Regions from separate parts of the Streptococcus anginosus subsp. whileyi MAS624 genome, predicted to be linked through region 1. Evidence: predicted binding sites of a transcription regulator. Region 1 holds the regulator's gene; the other holds the start of a gene.

What was found. Region 1 encodes CtsR, which represses protease genes until heat stress. Its sites were predicted from a motif close to TTGGTCAAAAAAGGTCAAANA; they were not measured.
Region 2: ANG_RS03675 (ATP-dependent Clp protease ATP-binding subunit) is a predicted target of CtsR. The motif match lies at 5,329-5,349, and genes of this name have one in related genera.

What each region holds. Positions count from the first base shown of each region.
Region 1 is NZ_AP013072.1:283,383-294,563, forward strand. Features, by position in the region: gene rplQ (50S ribosomal protein L17) at 1-85, shown strand, start outside; gene ANG_RS01565 (sigma-70 RNA polymerase sigma factor region 4 domain-containing protein) at 512-985, shown strand; gene rpsB (30S ribosomal protein S2) at 1,218-2,000, shown strand; gene tsf (translation elongation factor Ts) at 2,083-3,126, shown strand; gene ANG_RS01580 (hypothetical protein) at 3,213-3,563, opposite strand; gene ANG_RS01585 (CtsR family transcriptional regulator) at 3,822-4,283, shown strand; gene ANG_RS01590 (ATP-dependent Clp protease ATP-binding subunit) at 4,287-6,716, shown strand; gene ANG_RS01595 (GNAT family N-acetyltransferase) at 6,763-7,203, shown strand; gene dusB (tRNA dihydrouridine synthase DusB) at 7,277-8,248, opposite strand; gene hslO (Hsp33 family molecular chaperone HslO) at 8,235-9,107, opposite strand; gene ANG_RS01610 (toxic anion resistance protein) at 9,328-10,599, opposite strand; gene ANG_RS01615 (hypothetical protein) at 10,617-11,181, opposite strand, start outside.
Region 2 is NZ_AP013072.1:709,763-720,943, forward strand. Features, by position in the region: gene ANG_RS03655 (cation:proton antiporter) at 1-371, shown strand, start outside; gene ANG_RS03660 (DUF1827 family protein) at 442-741, opposite strand; gene ANG_RS03665 (NUDIX hydrolase) at 826-1,254, opposite strand; gene ANG_RS03670 (PTS sugar transporter subunit IIC) at 1,330-2,454, opposite strand; partial or broken gene ANG_RS11095 (GyrI-like domain-containing protein) at 2,803-2,964, shown strand; gene ANG_RS03675 (ATP-dependent Clp protease ATP-binding subunit) at 3,008-5,287, opposite strand; gene ANG_RS03680 (DUF1797 family protein) at 5,526-5,756, shown strand; partial or broken gene ANG_RS03685 (FeoA family protein) at 5,922-6,397, shown strand; partial or broken gene feoB (ferrous iron transport protein B) at 6,394-7,830, shown strand; one part of gene ANG_RS10880 (IS3 family transposase) at 7,861-8,750, opposite strand; one part of gene ANG_RS10880 (IS3 family transposase) at 8,750-9,212, opposite strand; partial or broken gene ANG_RS03705 (nucleoside recognition domain-containing protein) at 9,271-9,987, shown strand; gene ANG_RS10885 (FeoB-associated Cys-rich membrane protein) at 9,996-10,130, shown strand; gene ANG_RS03710 (ClbS/DfsB family four-helix bundle protein) at 10,204-10,746, shown strand.

The DNA of each region.
Region 1 (11,181 bases):
ACGTAACGGTGGATATACTCGTATCCTTAAAACTGAACCACGTCGTGGTGATGCTGCTCCAATGGCAATCATTGAATTAGTATAATTTTTATCAATTTTGTTGAGTGTTATGATGATGGAGTAATGTTACTCTTAGTCTAGCTCTGGTCTACCGCTAGGATTTTTCCTAGCGGGAACACTCATCTTATGATAAGAAAAGTAGACGCTTGTTTACGAAATTGCTTTTACAAAAAAACAATTTCGTAAGCAGGCGTTTTTTAGAATTTCATAATCGATGCTTCACTACAGAATTTACAGAATTATAATGCTGAATTTATCATGAAAACTCCCAAACAGACATCTGTTAATTTTAACTTTATCCGCTGAAAAGAATGTAAAAGTACCTGAAGAGATAGATAGGTGTATTAAGAAGTGCGAAATAGAAACCGAAAAGAGTAGAACAGCTACCCAGCTCTCCTAAAAGCTTCAAGTTTGTTATCCTTAAAAGGTAAGAAAAAGGAAGGAGAAGAAGATGGAGTTCAAGGAGTTATATGCCAAGGTGAGAGGAATTGTACTAAAGTGCTGTCGGGAATATTATGTCCACCTGTGGGAGTTAAGTGATTGGGACCAAGAGGGAATGTTGGTGCTCTATCAGTTGGTAAGCCAGTATCCGCAGCTGGTAGAAGAAGAAAGTCAGCTCTATGTTTACTATAAGACCAAGTTCCGGAATCATATCCTGGACATCCTCCGTAAACAGGAAAGTCAAAAACGCAAACTTGATCGTCAAGCTTATGAAGAAGTGAGCGAGATTGGTCACAAGCTCAGCCTAAAAGAACTATATCTGGATGAATTGGTGATTCTCCGAGACCAGCTAAAGAGCTATCAAGCTCAACTGAGCCCAGAGAAACAGGAGCAGTACGAGCGCTTACTAGCCGATGAACGGTTCAAAGGCCGCCAAGCTATGATTCGAGAATTAAGAGCCTACTTAAAAGATTATAGTGATTAAGATAAGTCAGGACTTTCCCTTTTAAAAGGTTATAAATTTCGAATGATTTTCTTCGTGCATTTGGCATGAAAAAGCAGAAACCCTCTTGTAAAATGGAAGAAATTTTGATATGATAGTAGATGTCGTGTAATCGGCAAATACTCATTTCAGATGAATTGTGAAGCCGTTGCCTACGGGTGGTTTTGCGAGTTGAAATCTGGGAGAGGAAAAAACAAAAAAGGAGACATTACTCATGGCAGTAATTTCAATGAAACAACTTCTTGAGGCTGGTGTACACTTTGGTCACCAAACTCGTCGCTGGAACCCTAAGATGGCGAAGTATATCTTCACAGAACGTAACGGTATCCACGTTATCGACTTGCAACAAACTGTAAAATTTGCAGATCAAGCATACGACTTTATGCGTGATGCGGCTGCTAACGATGCAGTTATCTTGTTTGTTGGTACGAAAAAACAAGCTGCTGATGCTGTAAAAGAAGAAGCAGAACGTGCTGGTCAATACTACATCAACCACCGTTGGTTGGGTGGAACGCTTACAAATTGGGAAACGATTCAAAAACGTGTTGCTCGTTTGAAAGAAATCAAACGTATGGAAGAAGACGGAATTTTTGATGTTCTTCCTAAAAAAGAAGTCGCTCTTCTTAACAAACAACGCGCTCGTCTTGAAAAATTCTTGGGTGGTATCGAAGAAATGCCACGTATTCCAGATGTGATGTATGTTGTGGATCCACATAAAGAACAAATCGCTGTTAAAGAAGCTAAGAAATTAGGTATTCCAGTTGTAGCGATGGTGGATACAAATACAGATCCAGATGACATTGATGTCATCATTCCAGCTAACGACGATGCTATTCGTGCTGTTAAGTTAATCACTGCGAAAATGGCTGATGCAATTATCGAAGGCCGCCAAGGTGAAGATAACGTTGAATCAGTAGAAGCAGAATTAGCTGCAGCTGATTCACAAGCAGATTCTATCGAAGAAATCGTTGAAGTTGTCGAAGGCTCAAACGAATAATCAAGTAACGAACTTATGGGGCGGGGCCTAGCCCTCCCTTTTTTATTAAATAAAACCGTAATATTTTAATTGGAGGATCAAAATGGCAGAAATTACAGCTAAGCTTGTAAAAGAATTGCGCGAAAAATCTGGTGCTGGTGTCATGGACGCTAAAAAAGCACTTGTAGAAGTAGATGGCGATATCGAAAAAGCAATTGAATTGCTTCGTGAAAAAGGTATGGCAAAAGCTGCTAAAAAAGCAGACCGTGTTGCTGCTGAAGGATTGACTGGTGTCTATGTAAACGGCAATGTTGCCGCTATCGTTGAAGTGAACTCAGAAACAGACTTTGTAGCAAAAAATGCTCAATTCGTTGAATTGGTAAACGAAACAGCTAAAGTAATCGCAGAAGGCAAACCAGCTAACAACGAAGAAGCTCTTGCTTTGACAATGCCTTCAGGTGAAACACTTGAAGCTGCTTATGTTAGTGCAACTGCTACAATCGGAGAAAAAATCTCATTCCGTCGTTTTGCAGTTGTTGAAAAAGCAGATGATCAAGTATTTGGAGCTTACCAACACAATGGTGGACGTATCGGCGTTATCACAGTTCTTTCAGGTAGTGACGAAGATCTTGCAAAACACGTGGCAATGCATGTTGCAGCTATGAAGCCTTCTGTTCTTTCATACAAAGAATTGAGCGAAGAATTTATCCATGATGAATTGGCTCAAATGAACCACAAAATTGATCAAGACAACGAAAGTCGTGCAATGGTTGGTAAACCAGCGCTTCCACACTACAAATTTGGTTCTAAACTTCAATTGACGGATGAAGTGATTGCACAAGCTGAAGAAGACATCAAAGCTGGTCTTGCAGCTGAAGGTAAGCCAGAAAAAATCTGGGATAAAATTATTCCTGGTAAAATGGATCGCTTCATGCTGGACAATACAAAAGTTGACCAAGCTTACACATTACTTGCGCAAGTCTATATCATGGACGACAGCAAGACTGTTGAAGCATTCCTTGAAAGTCAAGGTGTGACAATTGCAAGCTTCACTCGTTTTGAAGTAGGTGACGGTATTGAAAAAGCTGCCAATGATTTTGAATCAGAAGTAGCTGCTACGATGGCTGCTGCTCTTGGTCAAAACTAAGGCAATCAATAGTTAGCGTTTAAATCATAAATAAAAAGGTTAGAGAGCTGATATAACTCTCTAGCCTTTTCTAATAGTGTCTGTGATTATTTTACAATTTTTTTCGTGAATCCCTTGTGAGAAATCACAGAGTCTACAAAGATTAAAACGATTAAAGAAATTAGTAGATAGGTAATTTCGGAGTAGGTAAAAGCGATTCGATATGTTTGTGTAAAGAGAATAGCACAGACACTTACAGCAATGATGGCTAAATCAATTGTCCATTTTGTTTTAGGGTTTATTGAAGACGGTTCAAATAAAAATGGAGCAAATAAGCAGATGACTAACGGGATGACTTGGACATCCACATAATCAGCAGAAATAACTGTAAAAAAGAATAAAGTTGAAACCAACCAAACCAGTACATGACGTGTATATTTGAACCAATCCATTTTCATTCATTTGGCCTCCTTTATTGATATCGTCAAATTTTCATCTATATTATAACGCTTTAAAATTAAAAGGCAAGCGTTTACACTTAAATTGTTGCTAGTAGATAAGCTTTTTCACTTGCTTGAATAATCAGACTTTTCAGTTTTTCATTTAGCGCTTTCTCTTTCAAAAATGGAAGAATTTCGGTATAATATTAGTCAAAGATAGTCAATGTCAGTTGTGGATATGATTTATAGAATGAGGTCTAAAGGGAAGGAGTTGGCATGAGTAGTAAAAATACATCAGATAGTATTGAAGAATATATTAAAACTCTTTTGGCGCAGGCAGGAATTGCAGAGTTGAAGCGAAGTGAGATTGCAGATGTTTTTCAAGTTGTTCCTAGTCAGATAAACTATGTAATAAAGACACGATTTACAGAAAGTCGTGGCTATATTGTTGAAAGTAAGCGTGGTGGAGGTGGCTACATTCGGATTGGTCGAATTGAATTTTCCAATCACCATGAGTTGCTTTGTGATTTGTTGCATAGCGTTGGTGAGCAGATTAGCCATCAGGTCTTTACAGATATTATTCAGCTGTTATTTGATGAACAGATCATGACAGAACGAGAAGGGAATCTTCTTTTAGCGACGACAACAGACAGGGTATTGGGAGTAAATGCTGCACAGATTCGTGCGCGGATGTTAAAGAAAATTTTACAACAAGTTGATAGAAAAGGGAGAAACTAATATATGAAATATTCAAAAGCTTTGACAGAAAGTATTGAGTCGGCACAACTGTTAGCGAGTCATTTTGAAACGGATTATTTGGAGTCTTGGCAGCTGTTGATTGCTATGGCAAATAATCCTTATAGTGTTGCTGGTTCAGTTTTAAATGATTACCCACTTGAAATTGATGATTTTGAGAAAGCAGCCTTTCATATCACAGGAAAGATTTATCAACAAGAGGGAAGCTTTACCATTTGGCCATTTTCTCATCGTATGAAAGTGTTGTTTTTAACAGCTGAGCGAATTGCAGAGGCTGTGCATGCTAAGAATCTTGGGACAGAGCATGTGTTGTTAGCTATGCTGTTTGACCGAGGAAGTTTGGCGGCACGTCTCCTTGAATTTACAGGCTTTAGCTATGAGGATAAAGAAGGCGTTTTACGTATGACCGATCTTCGGAAAAACTTAGAGCATAAGGCTAGCTGGGGTAAAGAAGATATAAAAGCTATTCGCCACTTAAATAAAAATATTGCTGCAGCGAAACAAACGATGGCCAATATGATGGGGATGCCTCCTTCTACTAGTGGCGGACTAGAAGATTATACCCGTGATTTAACCGAAATGGCTCGTGCTGGTCTTTTAGAACCGGTCGTTGGGCGTGATAAAGAGATTTCTCGCATGCTTCAGATTTTAAGTCGCAAGACGAAAAATAATCCAGTGTTGGTAGGAGATGCAGGAGTTGGGAAGACAGCATTAGCCCTTGGTTTGGCGCAACGTGTGGCAGCTGGTCAAGTTCCAAATGAGCTTGCAAAGATGAGAGTTTTAGAGCTAGATTTAATGAATGTGGTGGCTGGAACTCGTTTTCGTGGTGATTTTGAGGAACGGATGAACAATATTATCAATGATATTGAAGCAGATGGACATGTCATTCTTTTCATTGATGAGCTTCATACTATTATGGGGTCGGGTAGCGGGATTGACTCGACATTAGATGCAGCGAACATTCTCAAGCCAGCTTTAGCTAGAGGGACGCTCAGAACGGTCGGCGCAACGACACAAGAAGAGTACCAGAAATATATTGAAAAGGACGCAGCTCTTTCACGGAGATTTGCCAAGATTACTATTGAAGAGCCGACGGTAGCTGATAGTATTGCGATTTTACAGGGGCTCAAGAAAAGTTATGAAGAACACCACAAAGTGGTGATTACAGATTCAGCGATTGAGACAGCTGTTAAGTATGCTCATCGTTATCTAACAAGCAAACACCTACCTGACTCGGCGATTGATTTGCTAGATGAAGCTGCTGCAACGGTACAAAATAAAGGTCCACAAAATCATGTGAAAGCAGAATTGAGTGCAGCAGACGAGGCTTTAATGGCAGGCGATTGGAAAAAGGTTGGCGCTTTGTTGGAGAAAGAAAGTCAGCCAATTGTCTACAAACTAAAGGTTAAAGACGAGGATATTTTGGCAACACTCAGCGGTTTATCGGGCATTCCTGTGCAAAAGTTGACGCAAACAGATGCGAAGAAATACCTTCATTTAGAAAAGGAACTTCACAAACGGGTCATTGGGCAAAATGAAGCAATTTCTGCTATCAGTCGAGCGATTCGGCGCAATCAATCCGGCATCCGCACCAGCAAACGTCCCATCGGCTCCTTTATGTTCTTAGGGCCAACCGGGGTCGGAAAAACTGAGCTAGCTAAGGCTTTGGCAGAAGTTCTCTTTGATGACGAAACGGCACTGATTCGTTTTGATATGAGTGAATACATGGAAAAATTTGCTGCCAGTCGCCTTAATGGAGCGCCTCCAGGTTATGTTGGTTATGAAGAAGGGGGCGAATTGACTGAAAAAGTTCGCAATCGTCCGTACTCTGTGCTCCTCTTTGATGAGGTAGAAAAAGCTCATCCTGATATTTTCAATGTGCTTCTCCAAGTCTTAGATGACGGGGTGCTGACAGACAGCAAGGGGCGTAAGGTGGATTTTTCCAATACCATTATCATTATGACCAGCAATCTTGGTGCGACAAGTTTACGGGACGACAAGACGGTTGGGTTCGGAGCAAGAGATGTTCGTTTTGATCATGAAAATATGGAAAAACGAATGATGGAAGAGCTAAAGAAAGCTTATCGTCCAGAATTTATTAACCGAATTGATGAAAAGGTTGTTTTTCACAGTTTGACTAGCGAAGACATGCAGGAAGTAGTGAAAATTATGGTGCAACCGCTCATTTCTAGTCTTGCAGAAAAAGGAATTAAACTCAAATTCCAGCCGAGTGCTTTGAAGCTTCTAGCTCAAGAGGGCTATGATCCTGAAATGGGAGCTCGTCCATTGCGTCGAATTCTACAAACTCGGGTGGAAGACCATTTATCAGAATTACTTTTAGCAGGTGAGCTAAAAACGGGACAAAGCTTAAAAGTCGGTGTCAAGGCTGGAAAATTGAAGTTTGAAGTGCTCTGAGTTTTTATTCGAAGCATTCATCAGGGAATAGATAAGGTATTTTAATATGGACATTCGTGAAATGGTAGAAGAAGATTACGACCAAGTTTACCAATTATGGCTGTCATGTGCAGGTATGGGCTTAAATCATTTGGATGATTCTAAGGAGGGGATTGCACAGTTTCTAAAAAGGAACCCTCAAACTTGTCTGGTAGCAGTAGAAAATCAAATAATTATTGGAGCGATTTTAGTTGGCTTTGATGGTCGAAGGGCATATATCTATCATACAGCTGTTCATCCGAGTTACCGTAGGAGAGGGATTGCTCGGAAGTTGGTTGAGACAGTTTTAACTGTCTTAGATGAGTTAAAAATTCACAAGGTTGCCTTGGTTGTCTTTAAAAGGAATGCAGAAGGAAACAAGTTTTGGGAGAAATTAGGATTCTCTGTTCGAGAAGATCTCATTTACCGCAATCAAGCAAGGACTGAAATGACTCGGATAGATACCTAGTAGAAATTGCTCTTTCAATAAAAAGCGCCAACCATTTGGAATAATCTTCCAGATGATTGGTGCTTTTTGATGTTTAGACTTGTAGCAATTCTTCAATTTCTGCAAGACTGTTGGCTTGGGAAATGGCACCGCGGAGTTTAGCTGCGCCAGCTGTTCCGCGGAGGTAATGAGGAGCTAAGCCGCGAAATTCTCGAACGGCGATATGCTCGCCCTTGAGGTCAATTAGACGTTTCAAATGATCGTAAGCGACTTGCATTTTATCCTCAAAGCTGAGATCGGGCAGGATTTCTCCTGTTTCAAAATAGTGGTTAATCTGATGAAAAAGATACGGATTGCCCATAGCAGCGCGCCCAATCATGACAGCGTCAGCACCGACTTCTTCTATGCGTTGTTTGGCATCTTGAACGGTGCGAATATCGCCATTGGCAATGAAAGGAATCTTGGTTAAGGCTTGCGCAACATGGTGGAGAGTTTTAAGATCGGCATGCCCAGTGTACATTTGTTCGCGTGTGCGTCCGTGCATAGCAAGAGCTGACACACCAGCAGCTTCAGCTGCCAGTGCATTTTCCACAGCTAGTGAGGCGTCTGCCCAACCAGTACGCATTTTCACGGTCAACGGAATATCTAGAACAGAACGAACTTTATTGATAATGGAATAGATTTTTTCTGGATCTTTGAGCCATTTTGCCCCAGCTTCGTTTTTGACAATTTTATTGACGGGGCAGCCCATATTGATGTCTACAATATCTGTTTGGGTATTTTCTTGGATAAACTCGGCTGCACGTGCCAAACTATCTTCGTCACTCCCAAACAACTGAATGGAAACGGGATGTTCTCCTTCATCAATATGCAGCATGTGGAGTGTCTTTTCGTTATTGTACTGAATGCCCTTGTCTGAAACCATTTCCATGACGACAAGTCCTGCGCCAAGCTCTTTTGCAATTGTCCGAAAAGCCGAATTGGTCACTCCTGCCATAGGAGCGAGAACCGTTCGGTTGGGAATTTTCACATTGCCAATCAGAAAAGGGGTGTTAAGATTTGTCACGAATGAGTTCCTCCAAATCTTTTTCGTCAAAATGATATGTGCTTTGGCAGAATTGGCAAGTGATTTCAGCACCGTGGTCTTCATCTCGCATTTCTTCAAGATCTGACTTAGGTAGGCTTGAGAGGGCATTTAAAAACCGATCTTTGCTGCAATCACATTGGAAGCGGAGTTCTTCTTCTGACAATCGTTTGTAAAGTTCGTTGCCGTAGATAGCTGAAAGCAGGGCTTCAATATGGTTTTCGGATTCTAAAAGTGTTGAAATAGCAGGCATTTCTTGGATTCGCTTTTCAAAGCGAGCGATTTCTTCTTCTTTGGCACCAGGAAGGACTTGCAAGAGGAAACCACCAGCAACCTTGACCTTGTCATTGGCATCTAGTAGAACATTTAACCCGACAGCTGACGGAGTTTGCTGGCTTTCTGTTAGATAGAATGCCAAATCTTCGCCAATCTCACCAGATACAAGTGGTGTCATAGAATGATAAGGATTTCCAGTTCCATAGTCTGTAATGACGAGGAATTCGCCATTTCCAACGAATGGTCCGACCAGCACTTCGCCAGTCGCGGTTTTTTTAATGTCTACGCCGGGATTTTGCACATAACCTTTGACCGTACCTTTTGTATCTGCAACGGTGATAATAGCACCGAGAGAGCTTGTTCCCAGCACTTTGACGGTGATTTTTGTATCTCCTTTTTCGTTTGCTGCAAGAATTTGACTGGCAATGAGCGTGCGACCTAGTGCTACAGTTGAGCTGGCCTGAGTATGATGTTTTTCTTGAGCTGTCCGAACGGTTTCAGTACTGTCTAGTACATAAGCTCGGAAAGCTCCGTTTTCTGAAATTGTTTTAATAATCTTGTCCATACCCTTTATTGTAACATAAAAAAAGAAAAGGGAGCGGGACAAAAATCGGTATTTCGTAAGAAATTGATTTTGTTCTCCCACCCCGCATAGTTGACGAGGCTGTTGTCATTCTTTGCGTAGCAAGGAGTGACAACCACCAAGCACCTATTTCGTTTCGATAAAAAAATAGTATATCGTAAGAATTTAGGAAACTTTTGTCTCAGACTCTATTTCCAGTCCATTAGCTTTCGTTTGTAGTCCGTTCATCCACTTCTTTTTGAGTTTCTTTTCCCTGATCTAGCAGAGCCTGGATAATCTTTTGGTCGCGTAGTTTAACAGAGTCGTTAATGGTTTCAGCGGATTGGATCACAGTCGCTTCAAGGAGAGCGCGTTTCTCCCGTCCTTTGTCAATGGCTTCGATAATACCTTGGTTTTGAGCGACTAAGCTTTCAGCCAACTTAGTAACAGATTCGACAGCAATTGTTGGATTTTGCGAGATTCTCTCCATTTGTGGAATGACTTCTTTGCTGGTTTCAGCCAGCATTTGAAGCGCTGCATTGTTGGCATTAGAAATGGCGTCCGCTACCTGACCAGATTTCATTGATTGTTGCAAAATACCTAGTTGAGCAATAGAGAGCTTCATGGTCGGAATGGTGTTGCGACGGAGCATGCCGAGTTTTTGGCGCATATCAGAAGACACCTTCACGAGATTACGCATTTGCGGGGTAGTGGCCCAAGCAACATACAGACGGCTGATGTATTCAGTGTGTTGCTGTTCCAATGTATTGACAACTTCAGTCAAGCGGGCCAATTCTTGTGATTTGGTTTGGTAATCTAGAGTGGCGGTATCTAATTGTGCCACTTCATTTTGAAGAGTCAAGGCACGCGCACCAGCTTCTCTTTGACTGGCTTCGATAAAGGAAATGACACCGACTAGATTTTCAATGGATTTGGTATTATCTTCAATCAACATCTCAGCAGAAACGATATTGCGTGCGAGTACATCTTCTTGCTTGACGACAGTAGCAGCCATTCCGTCCATTTTTTGCTCGATATTTTGTGAATTAAAATAGAACTCTTGCAAGGTATTCTTGCTTTGTTTAAAGAGTTTTTCTAAGAAATTTGGCTTTTTATCTAGTTCTGCAATTTGAGCATCCTTGTACTTAGCAACAAAACCATTTAACTCTTTATTAGTGTTTTTTAGCAATTCATCGACTTGTGGGATTTGAAGTTTCTTTTGCTCGGCTAAAATACGGTTGACAGTGTTATTAACATCTTCGACCGCGGCTTGTCCAAAATCTAAAAGAGCATTTTGGTCGGAAATAAAGTTATCTACCAATTGTGGGGCTTTTGCCATGATAGCATTTTGTTGTTCAGGAGTTAATTTTTCCAAAAAAGTTAACTGCCCATTTGCTTGGGTTTTGGTTGATTCAATAATCTCGGTGGTTTTATCCGTTTTCGTAATGGCATTGTTAGCGATTTTGTCAATGTCGAAGTTAAATTCTTGGCTCATAAGGTCTCCTTTTGATGTTATAGTTCTGTGTTCGTCTCTTTTTTAGTTAAAATCCGCAAGCTGATATCAAAATCTCGTAAATCAGCCTCGTTGAGCTGACGGAGTGTTTCATCCAAGTCTAAATCAAACTGCTCAATAGCCGCTTTGGCACTGGAGAGCCGTTCCTTGGCATTGTAAGAATCTTTCGGGGAAGCCTTGATTTTTAGGTAGCCCTCCAAAATATCCTCATAATGCTCCATTTGAGATTGGTGGATAGCAGTTAATTCTTCCTTATTGTTGCTTTCTGATTGAGAAATTTTCTTGAGAATAGCTTCATGGTCGGTTTGGATATTGTGAATGGTTTCGAGCAATTCTGGTGCTAATTCTTCAAGGCTTGTCTTTGTACTCTCAGCATCTTGCGTGCGGAGGTTGTAAAGTTGAGCATGAATGTCTGCTGTTACGTCTTGAACTTTCCGTTGAATCCGTTGGTAAATCTCAGGTGAGATATGTTTTCTCAAGGTATCAGTCCGACCTTGGATATAGCTTAATTGAGGCAAAAGCTGTTCAGCTAACTGTTGGTATTTTTCATAAGCCTTTTCTTCC
Region 2 (11,181 bases), 430 kb from region 1:
AAGAGATTGCCGAACTGTATCTAGCCAATACAGAAGTAATTATCGGGAGTTTAGAAAATCTGAAGGGTGTTTATAATACTGCGCTTATCAATTTCTTGCAAGATTCGCGCATTCGTGAGACAGCAATTATTGAAAGCAGTGCTTTTATTGAACGGGTTATCACGCGTATCAAACCGAATAATATCAAGGAAATGCTACGAGGCTATTATTTGGAGCGGAAGATTATTTTTGAATATGAACACGAAAAGCTGATTTCAGCTAGTTATGCAAAATTTCTCCGTCAAAATGTCAATAATTTAGAAAATTATTCTCTCAAAGAAACCGCCAATACATTACCATACGACATGATGAACTATGTCAGACAGAAATAAAACGGGAGTGGATTGAGCACTTAGTTGCGAATTCACTCTTTTTTAAACAAAAAAATAAGCCTTGACAGGCTTATTTAGTTGGGATGGATATTTCAATGAGGTTTGTTGAATAGAGTGTCTTAATTCGAGAAGCATCAATCGATTTTGTATCAATTTTTCGTTTCAAAAAAAATTCTCGAATTTTTTCAACTTCTTGTTCGCGAATGGCGCGGTGTTTATTTGAAATCAGAATTTCATAATGAAAAGGTGCTTGCGTAAAGACGACGTCTGTATTTCCAGCGGAAAAAGTCTCAACTAGTGTAGCATCTGTACTTTCTAATTGACTTTGTACAAGGCTTGCATGGCTGTTTGTCGTGTTAATAAGCTTCATCTGACTTCCTCCTATATTCTATTCCTATTATAGCACTTTTTCATAAAAAATGTGAACAATTTCTCATACTTTATGATTCTTTTTTCACATTTCAATTCCCCATTTATGACTGCCACGTTTTAGTTTGGAAATAGCTTCTTCGATTGGAAACCAGGCGAGCTGATTAAAATCTTCTAAAGGTGCCTGCGATTGCTCATACTGGCTTACTTCATAAATGTAAGCAGGGTTATAAAAATAGGTATCGCGGTGGCGAGAATAAAAATATTCATCTGCTTGTCCGTAATATTGACCGATTTGAGCAGTAAAACCAAGCTCTTCAATCAGTTCACGTTTTAAGGCAGTTAAGCGATCCTCATCTTGCTCAATCTCGCCTCCGGGCAAGAACCAAGCGCCGTTGGGGGCTTGCACTAAAATTATCTTTTCTTGCTTTTCATCTGGAATAACTGCATAAACGCCATAGCGATTCACATATTGAACGTCTTCTTGCTTTTCTCCAAAAGTTGCGACTGTCATATCGTTTCCACTCTTTCTTATATGCTACTAATATCATAATGCAGAAATCAAGTGCTGTCAAGGCTTTCAAGCATTTTAAGGTTCAAATTTGAAAATATCTGCTGTGTATAAATTGAGCACTTTTTCAAAGAGAAGACGGAAAAGAATGGCAACGACTGTTGGGATGACAAGCCAAGCTAAGATTGCCAGTCCCATGGAAAGTCCGCCTGTAACAGAAGCGAAGAGTCCAGTCAGACCAACTAATCCAAAACCTGCTGATGCAGGCGTCCCGGTAATGGTGAAGAGGGGAACCAATAGTCCAGTTACAACAGAAGTTGCAATGATAGGAACATAAGAGATTGGATGTTCAAAGACATTGGTCATCATCATTTTCATTGAACCAAGGGCGACAGCAGCAGTTACACCAGGTTTATTGACGAAGAATGAATGAACAACAAGTACGATACAAGTTGTTCCGACCCCCATAGCAGAAGCACCGGCAGCGAGTCCATTTAGTCCAATGGCAAGACCGATTGCAACTGTTGAGATTGGAGCCACGATTAAGATAGCAAAAGTAACACAGATGAGAACACTCATTAAGTAAGGCTGAAGATCCGTAAAGTAGATAATTCCCTGCCCGATTAAGCTAGAAATCATTTTGACATAAGGAAGTGTAAATAGCCCCACAGTCGCAAGAAGCGATCCAACGATTGGCAGAAGAACGAAATTAAAGGATTCAAATTTTCCTTCTAGCCAGAGCAATACGAGAACGCTAAGGGCACAAATTAGCATGACATTGATAATGTCCCCTGTACCGGTCGTGTAGAATCCAGTAACCATTTTGTTTGCAGTTGCGGTAATTTCAGCAGGGGCTTTTTGCTTTTGGAGATATCCTAATAACTCTGTAGCACCCGCTAATTTACTAGAAGCACCAGAACTAACAAAAGCAATGGCTGTCAGAAGCGCAGCTTTCATTCCTTTGAAATTAAATTCCAAGGCAACCAGCGTTCCAATTACGGCAGATAAAGTGGCTTGGAAAAGAACGTTAGCCACATTCCAAGTTGCAAAGAAAGCATTATTTTTGAAAAAGTCTAAAGAGAAAATAATGGCAAAGATACAGTTAGGAAGCAAGGCTACGATAACACCAATTGCGGTTCCGTTTAGAACTTTATGCAAAAATGATTTAGGGGTAAGTGATGCGGTTGTGTTTTCTTTTGTCATAAAAAACTCCTTTATTTTTGAAAAATAAAATCCGCCCAATCCCAAATGAGAATAAGGCGGAGTCATGTAAAAATGGAGATGATTATCCCATTTTAAAACGGTAGCTACGCCTTGATAAGATACTATAAATAATGATAATAATATCTATAATCAACATAACGTAACTCCTTTTTTATTTTTCTTGTTGTCTATTATAACATCTTATTCCAAAAAAACAATAGAAAAATTGAAATTTTCTGATTATTTTGAAAAAACAGAATATCTATTATAAAAAAATATGGGAAAACAGAAGAAAAATCTTCAAACAAATTTTGCTTTTATATAAAAGTTGACACCAGGCGACAAGTTTCTTCTGACGATGAACCACAAACCTTCGCGAAAATGGATGCTTTCTGTCAAGAAAATGGGTTAAAACGCTGCACAGCATATCATCGTGAAATTTATTTGAACAATAAAAATCGCACTGCTCCAGAGAAACTAAAGACAATTTTGAGATATAGTGTTCAGTAACTAAAAAATCACTCCCTAGATTTCTAAGGAGTGACTTTCATGCTTAATTAGCATTGTTATCTGCTGGTTTTTGGATTTCTTTGTCGGCTTCATTTTCAGCTTTTTTAGACGATTTGATGACAATTTTACCGTTGCTTGTCATGACAGCCTTGAGTTCTTTTTCACTTGGGTGTTCAAGGTAGTAGTCAGTAATGGCGTCTTCGATGTGATCTTGGATTGTCCGACGCAGAGGACGAGCTCCCATTTTCGGATCGTAACCCAAGTCAACTAATTTTTCCTTGACTTTGTCTGTCACGTCTAGGTGAATGTCATTTGTTGCAAGTCGTTCATTGACATCTTTTAGCATCAAGTCTACGATTTTTAAGAGATTTTCCTTATCAAGGGACTTAAATTCGATAATACCGTCAAAGCGGTTCATAAATTCTGGACTGAAGAAGTTGCCCAATTCACCAAGAACAGAGTTAGTCCGTCCTTCACGCGCTGCACCAAATCCGACGTTTGCTTCAACTTTTCCAGTACCGGCGTTGGAAGTCATAATGATAATCGTATCTTTGAAACTGACTGTCCGACCTTGTCCATCTGTCAGACGTCCGTCATCCAGTACCTGCAAGAACATGTGCATGACATCTGGGTGAGCTTTTTCTATTTCATCAAGTAAAATGAGAGAATAAGGATTACGACGTACACGTTCTGTTAATTGTCCAGCTTCTTCGTAGCCAACGTAACCTGGAGGCGCTCCGACGAGTTTTGCTACGCTATGTTTTTCCATATACTCACTCATATCAAAACGAATCATGCTGTCAGCTGAACCAAAGAGCTCAATCGCTAGTTGTTTAGAAAGTTCTGTTTTGCCGACACCGGTTGGCCCAACAAAAAGGAAAGAACCAATTGGTCGGTCTGGTGTACCTAGTCCAACTCGATTACGGCGAATGGCCTTCGCAATTTTATCAACAGCATCATCTTGACCAATGACATGAGCTTTCAAATCATCGGCTAGACTAATCAGTTGCGATTGTTCCTTTTCTTTTAAGTCACCAACTGGGATATTTGTTTTTTGCTCAATGATATACTCAATGGTTTTTTCACTGATGATAGGCGTGTCTTGGTTTACCATTTTATTTTGCTGCATTTCTTTGTATTTAGCAATTTGGTCACGGAAATAAGCAGCTTTTTCAAAATCCTCATCACGAGTAGCTTGTGCCTTGAGGTTTTCAGCTTCTACCAATCGTTGATCAATGACTTTTGGATCTACAAAGTTAAGTGTCAGATTCATCTTAGAGCCTGCTTCGTCTAGCAAGTCAATGGCCTTATCAGGCAAGAAGCGATCTTGGATATAACGATTGGACAAGACAGCTGCTGCTTCAATGGCATCGTCTGTGTATCTGACGTGGTGATAGTCTTCGTATTTCTTTTGAATACCTTTGAGGATAGTGATCGTTTCTTCAACTGTTGGTTCATCAACTTTTACAGGCTGCATACGGCGTTCCAGTGCAGCATCTTTTTCGATAATCCGGTATTCATTGAGAGTTGTGGCACCGACTAATTGGAGTTCACCGCGAGCAAGTGCTGGTTTTAGGATATTTCCAGCATCCATATTTCCATCGCCAGCAGAACCAGCTCCAACGATTTCATGGATTTCATCAATGAATAGAATCACATCCTGACGAGAACGGATTTCCTCCATGAGTTTTTGCATTCGTTCTTCAAATTGACCACGGATACCAGTTCCTTGCACTAGGCTGACTACATCTAAACGGATGACTTCTTTTCCTTGGAGTTTATGTGGAACATCACCGTCCACAATCTTCTGGGCCAAGCCTTCTACAACAGCTGTTTTACCGACACCGGGTTCTCCTATGAGGACTGGATTGTTCTTTGTTCGACGGTTGAGAATTTCAATGACGCGGACGATTTCCTCATCACGACCGATGACAGGGTCAATTTCACCGCGCCGAGCAAATTCGGTTACATTGATACCAAATTCTTCTAGGAGGCCTTTAGGCTGTTGCGGAGCTTGCTGGCGTGCACCTCCACCTTGATTGGAACCGTAACCTCCATTGCCGTAACCGCCTCCAGATTGAGTCGGAGGGGTTTGTGGTTCTTGATGATTTTGGAAATTTCCAAGATTATTAAAGAAATCATCAAACGGGTCTAAGTTGTTTTGATTATTCATATTGGTCATTCCACGAAACAGAGCATTATTGGGGTCTGTTTTCATGATTTGATAACAATTTTGACAGAGGTCAACTTGGTGTTGTTTTCCATTCACATTTGTGTAAAGGTGAATGGTTGATTCATTTATTTTACAATTTTGACAAAGCATGTGCTACCTCTTTCTTTTAAAATTTGTTTGGCTGACGCTAATTGGTCAATAATAGTCAAAGTTCTCAGTTTTATTATAGCAGTATTCTAAAACATTGCAAGAATAAAGTGTTAAAAGACAGATTTTTGTACTGAAGCGTTTTATTTTGTGTTAAATTTATCAAAAACAGGGCTTTTACTGGTATTTCATCTTTCATTTGTGGTAAAATAGTAACGTATAAATGAATAGGAGAAGGAAAATGGAATCACATTTAGTAAGAATTATCAATCGTTTAGATGCTATGACAAAAGATGGCGGCAATTTGAAACGCAATTTTGAGCGTGACGGAGTTGTTGTAGCAGAAGTAGCTTATAGCTATGACGAAGAAAATGGCTCAGTATTCACTCTTCGTGATGTAGCAGCGCGTGAAACTTATACATTTGACAGTATTGATTTGATTGCTATGGAAATTTATGAATTGTTGTATTAATTTGCTAGTCTCTAATAAGATATCCTCTAGGCACCTGCTTAGGGGGTATTTAATTTACAATAATTTTTATTTATCTATCTTAGAATTGTCAGAAATTCTTAGAAAAAAGTGGTATACTAATAATGATAGTAAGCATATGTCTTGACAAACAGAAAAGGAGAGAGTATGGATTTATCTCAAATGAAATTAGTAACAGAATATGAAATGTCGGAATTGATTTAGAGGAAGCGAGCGTCCGTCATTTAGCAGATTTAGGGATTAAGATAGGAAGTTTTATTCAAATCATTTCAAAAACAAACGACACAGCTATTCTCTTAGTTCGAGCTGCGAGGATTGCCTTGGATAATTCTATTTTGAAAAAGCTGGATGTTGTGCCAAAGGGCAGTAGCAAATCTTCTTTTCCTTTATCTGAGTTGGCTGTTGGAGATGTGGCATACATTGAAGCAATTCATGCGGATGGTGCTTTAAAACGGAGGCTGATGGATATGGGTTTGACGAAAAACACAAAAGTTCAGTTGCAGAAAGTCGCACCATTAGGTGATCCATTAGAAATTAAGTTGAGAGGTTACGATTTGACGTTGAGAAAGTCAGAAGCGAGTCTGGTTAGTGTTGTGAAAAGCGAAAAGGGAGCAAAAGGATGAAAGAATTAGCGCTTGCGGGAAATCCGAATAGTGGAAAGACCAGTTTATTTAACATTCTAACCGGTAGTAGCCAGCATGTGGGAAATTGGCCTGGTGTCACTGTCGAGAAGAAAAGTGGTCTGTTTCGTAAAAATAAAGATATTATTATTCAAGATCTACCGGGAATTTACTCGTTGTCGCCTTATACTTCTGAAGAAGTGATTAGTAGAAATTATCTTTTAAGCGGTAATGCAGACGGGATTTTGGATGTAGTTGACGCAACCAATTTGGAACGAAATCTATACTTGAGCTTGCAATTGATTGAGACGGGGATTCTGGTTGTGCTGGCTTTAAATATGAGCGATGTCGTTGTCGTTGAAAAACAAGGGAAATGGATCGATACGACTAAATTAAGTTATCAGCTAGGTGTACCAGTCGTTGCGACTAGTGCTTTGAAAAAAACAGGGATTGACCAAGTTATGCGGCAGGCCTTGCGAGAAATAGAGCGCACGGATGAAACGATCTATCCTATTTACGATAGTCATTTTGAAGCGGCTTTGTCAGAAATTATCCGTATTTTAGGAAATGCAGTGCCTCAAAAACAAGCTCGTTTTTATGCCATTAAGCTTTTTGAACGCGATAAAGAATTATCTGAACAGCTGGTATTGTCTGATTTTCAAAAAACAGAGATTGAAGATGCGATTCGGATTACGGAGGAAATCTACACTGAAGACGCAGAAACCATTGTTGTTAATGCGCGCTATGAGTTTATTGAGTCAGCAGTCAAAATGGCGCTGCAAGCTGATGTCAATCAATTGAGTTTGTCGGATAAGATTGACCGTATTGTGACCAATCGTTATTTAGCCTTGCCAATTTTTGCAGTTGTTATGTGGCTGGTCTATTTTCTCTCCATTCAAACGATTGGAACGATGGGAACGGATTGGACAAACGACATCCTCTTTGGAGAATGGATTCCAAATGGTGTTAAATCATTGCTAGAGCAATTAGCTGTAGCCGACTGGCTTCAATCTTTAATCATTGATAGGATTATCGCAGGCTGCGGAGCTGTGCTAGGCTTTGTGCCTCAGATTTTTGTCTTATTTATCTGTTTGGGTATCTTGGAAGACATCGGCTATATGAGCCGGATTGCCTTTGTGATGGATCGAATCTTTCGGCGGTTTGGTTTATCTGGGAAATCTTTTATCCCTATGTTGATTTCGACGGGGTGTGGCGTTCCTGGTGTCATGGCGAGTAGAACCATTGAAAATGAACGTGACCGTAGAATTACCATTATGACAACAACCTTTATGCCTTGTTCTGCCAAGTTGCCGATTATTTCCTTGATTGCAGGGGCATTTTTTCCTAGCAATATTTGGATTGCACCAAGCGCTTATTTCGTCGGAATGGGAGCCATTGTCTTATCAGGGATTGCTTTGAAAAAGACGGCAATTCTGTACTGCCCCCAAAAAGTTAGACAAAAAATATTAGTGAAAGGATTTAGTTCTGTACTGCACAGGACTAAGTCCTTTTAGTTTAGTTTTGCTCCGTTTATTGTTGTAATAAACAATATAAGTTGCAATAGCTTTCTCCAGCTCCTCAAGCGATTGATAACTCTTCTCATAACCGTAGAACATCTCCGATTTGAGGATGCCAAAGAAGGACTCCATCATCCCATTGTCTGGACTATTGCCCTTGCGAGACATAGATGGGACAATTCCTTTCGCTTCTAAGAATTGATGATAAGACTGGTGCTGATACTGCCAGCCTTGGTCACTGTGGAGAATGGTTCCCTTGTAGGTTTCAGCAGGAAAAGCCTTGGCTAACATTGTTCTGACCTGGTTCAAGTCAGGTGAACGTGACAAGGTAAAGGCAATGATTTCACTATTATACCCATCTAAAATAGGAGACAGGTAGAGCTTTCCATTGACGTTTGGTAAGGCAAATTCGGTTACATCTGTATAGCACTTCTCATAAGGCTTAGAAGCTTGAAATTGACGCTGAATGAGATTCTCAGCTTTCTTACCAATCTCCCCCTTGTAAGAAGAATACTTCCGTTGACGACGAATTCGAGCTTGTAGTCCCATCACTTGCATCAATCGCTGAACTTTCTTATGATTAACGTGAAAGCCACGATTTTTCAGTTCAAGATGAATCCGACGATAACCATAGTTTCCCTTGTGCTCATCATAAATCAATTGAATTTCAGCTTTTAACTCTTGATTCTTGTCTGGTTTGTCCAGCTGTTTTAGCTGGTAATAGTAAGTTGCACGAGAGAGTTTAGCTATGGCTAGTAGGAAACTTAATCGGAATCCTCCCTTGACCATCTCTCTAATTGTCTCTGCTTTTCGTGCTGTAAGGTTTTGTCCCTTAAGCGTAACTCCCTCAACTTTTTTAGATAGGCATTCTCCGTTCTAAGACGCTCGTTCTCTTCTTGAAGTCGCTCTAGTTCCGTCATTTCTTCCCAAGTTTTCTTTTTCTTACGTCCCATCTTTGGTGGTCTCCCTCTTTGTTTCTCAACAATAGTATAGCCGTTTTTCTTATATTGTGCCAGCCAATTTGGGAGAGTCCCCCTGTTAGGAAGGGCAAAATCGAGAGAGACTGACAATTGAGAACGCCCTTCAAGAAGAACTTGATGAAGGATTTTTTGCTTTAGTTCAGGAGAATAATAAGTCTTCTTACCTCTCTTGACAATGCCTACTCCATGCCTATCAATCAGCCGAATCAGATATTCGATCCCTGACTGATTGAAGTTAAACTGTTTTGATAATGACTTGAGAGTTGCGCCGCTTTTTCGCAAGTAATAGATTTGAACCTTGTCTTCATAACTTAATTTCATAAAAATAACACCCCAAAAGTTAGAGTTTTCTTGTCTAACTTTTGGGGTGCAGTTCATTCTCGGTGGTGTTGTGGCACCTTTTATCATGGAGTTGCCGAGTTACCACCTGCCACAAGTCAAAACGGTTTTGCGCTATGCTGGTCAAAAGGCTTTGAGTTTCATCAAACGAGCTGGAACGATTATCTTTGTGACTAATATTTTCATCTGGTTTGCTAGTTCCTATAACTTTAGCTTACAGGCGGTCGAAACAGAAAATAGTATTCTAGCTACCTTAGGAAAAGGATTAGCTTGGATCTTTACTCCTCTTGGATTTGGTAATTGGCGAGCAACTGTAGCAGCTATTACCGGCTTATTAGCTAAAGAGACGGTGATTTCGACTTTTGGAATTTTGTATAAAGTGACTGATGCGACAGAGACTACGAAAGAACTATGGAACAATCTCCAACAGCATTATACGGCACTTTCCGCCTATTCATTTCTTGTCTTTAACTTGCTTTGTGCCCCTTGTTTTGCAGCGATTGGTGCGATTCATCGCGAAATGGGCAATGCGAAGTGGACGTGGATTGCTCTATCTTTCCAAACATTACTGGCTTATAATGTCAGTCTTGTGATTTATCAGTTTGGTCAAGCGTTGCTATATGGAAAAGGAATATCTTCTGGAACTATTTTTGCTCTATTCGTTGTAGTAGTTGGTCTCTATTTCATCTTTAGAAAACCACGTAAAGAAAAAATAGAAGTTATCACTTTAGATAATCTGACACATCAAACAGTATAGGAGAAATCATGTCCACGATTATTGTATTTATCATTATTTTAGTTTTAGCTGGTGCAGCGCTGCACCACATCATTAAGGGGAAGGGCAACTGTGGCGATTGTGACTGTCAATGTGAAATCAAAGAAAAAATGAGACAAAAATAAAGAGAAAACTAAAAATATGACAGAGGTTGTCAGGTCATTTGTTATATGATTTATTAAAAAAGGAGAACACAACATGGTAAGACCTACTAGCAAGACTGAGTTGATTAGTGCAGCAACACAGCAATATGCAAAGCTACAGTCATTGATTTCCCGATTAACAGAAGAAGAGTTGAATACCACATTTGATTTTTCAAAAGATGAGAAACGGAAAGAAGCTCATTGGAAGAGAGATAAAAATCTTAGAGATGTTCTCATTCATCTTTATGAGTGGCAACAATTACTTCTCAATTGGGTGTATTCCAATCAAAATGGTGTCGAAAAATCGTTTTTGCCAGCACCTTATAATTGGAGAAGCTATGGTGAGATGAATGTGGCATTTTGGCAAAAACATCAACAGACACCGCTAGAAAAAGCAATCAAGTTGCTTCATCAATCACAGGAAAAAGTGCTAACCCTGGCTGAAACCTTTACAAATGAAGAGCTGTTTTCAAAGAGCGTTTATAAATGGGTTGGTGGGAGTACTCTTGGCTCCTACTTTGTCAGCTGCACATCCAGTCACTACGACTGGGCTATGAAGAAGCTGAAAGCACATCAAAAGAACTGTAAAAATCAGTAAACAATCAGTATGGTTGGGAGCAAAAATACAAACAACAATGCTCAAGCGAGCCAAATCCACAGTAGCTCATCTCGTCCGCTGGGCTGACGGAGCCAATCAAAACAGTCTCATCCTGTTCGCCGGGCTGACGGAGCAAACCAAAAGTAGTTCATCTCGTCCGCTGGGCTGACGGAGCAAACCAAAAGTAGTTCATCTCGTCCGCTGGGCTGACGGAGCAAACCAAAAGTAGTTCATCTCGTCCGCCGGGTTGACGTGGTAAACTAAAAGTAGTTCATCTCGTCCGCCGGGCTGATGGAGTAAACCAAAAGTAGTTCATCTCGTCCGCCGGGTCGACGTGGTAAACTAAAAGTCATTTATCTTTTCGACTAGGTCGACAGATCCAATCCAAAGCGGTTTATTTTATCGACCAAGTCGACAAAGCGAACCTCACGTCAT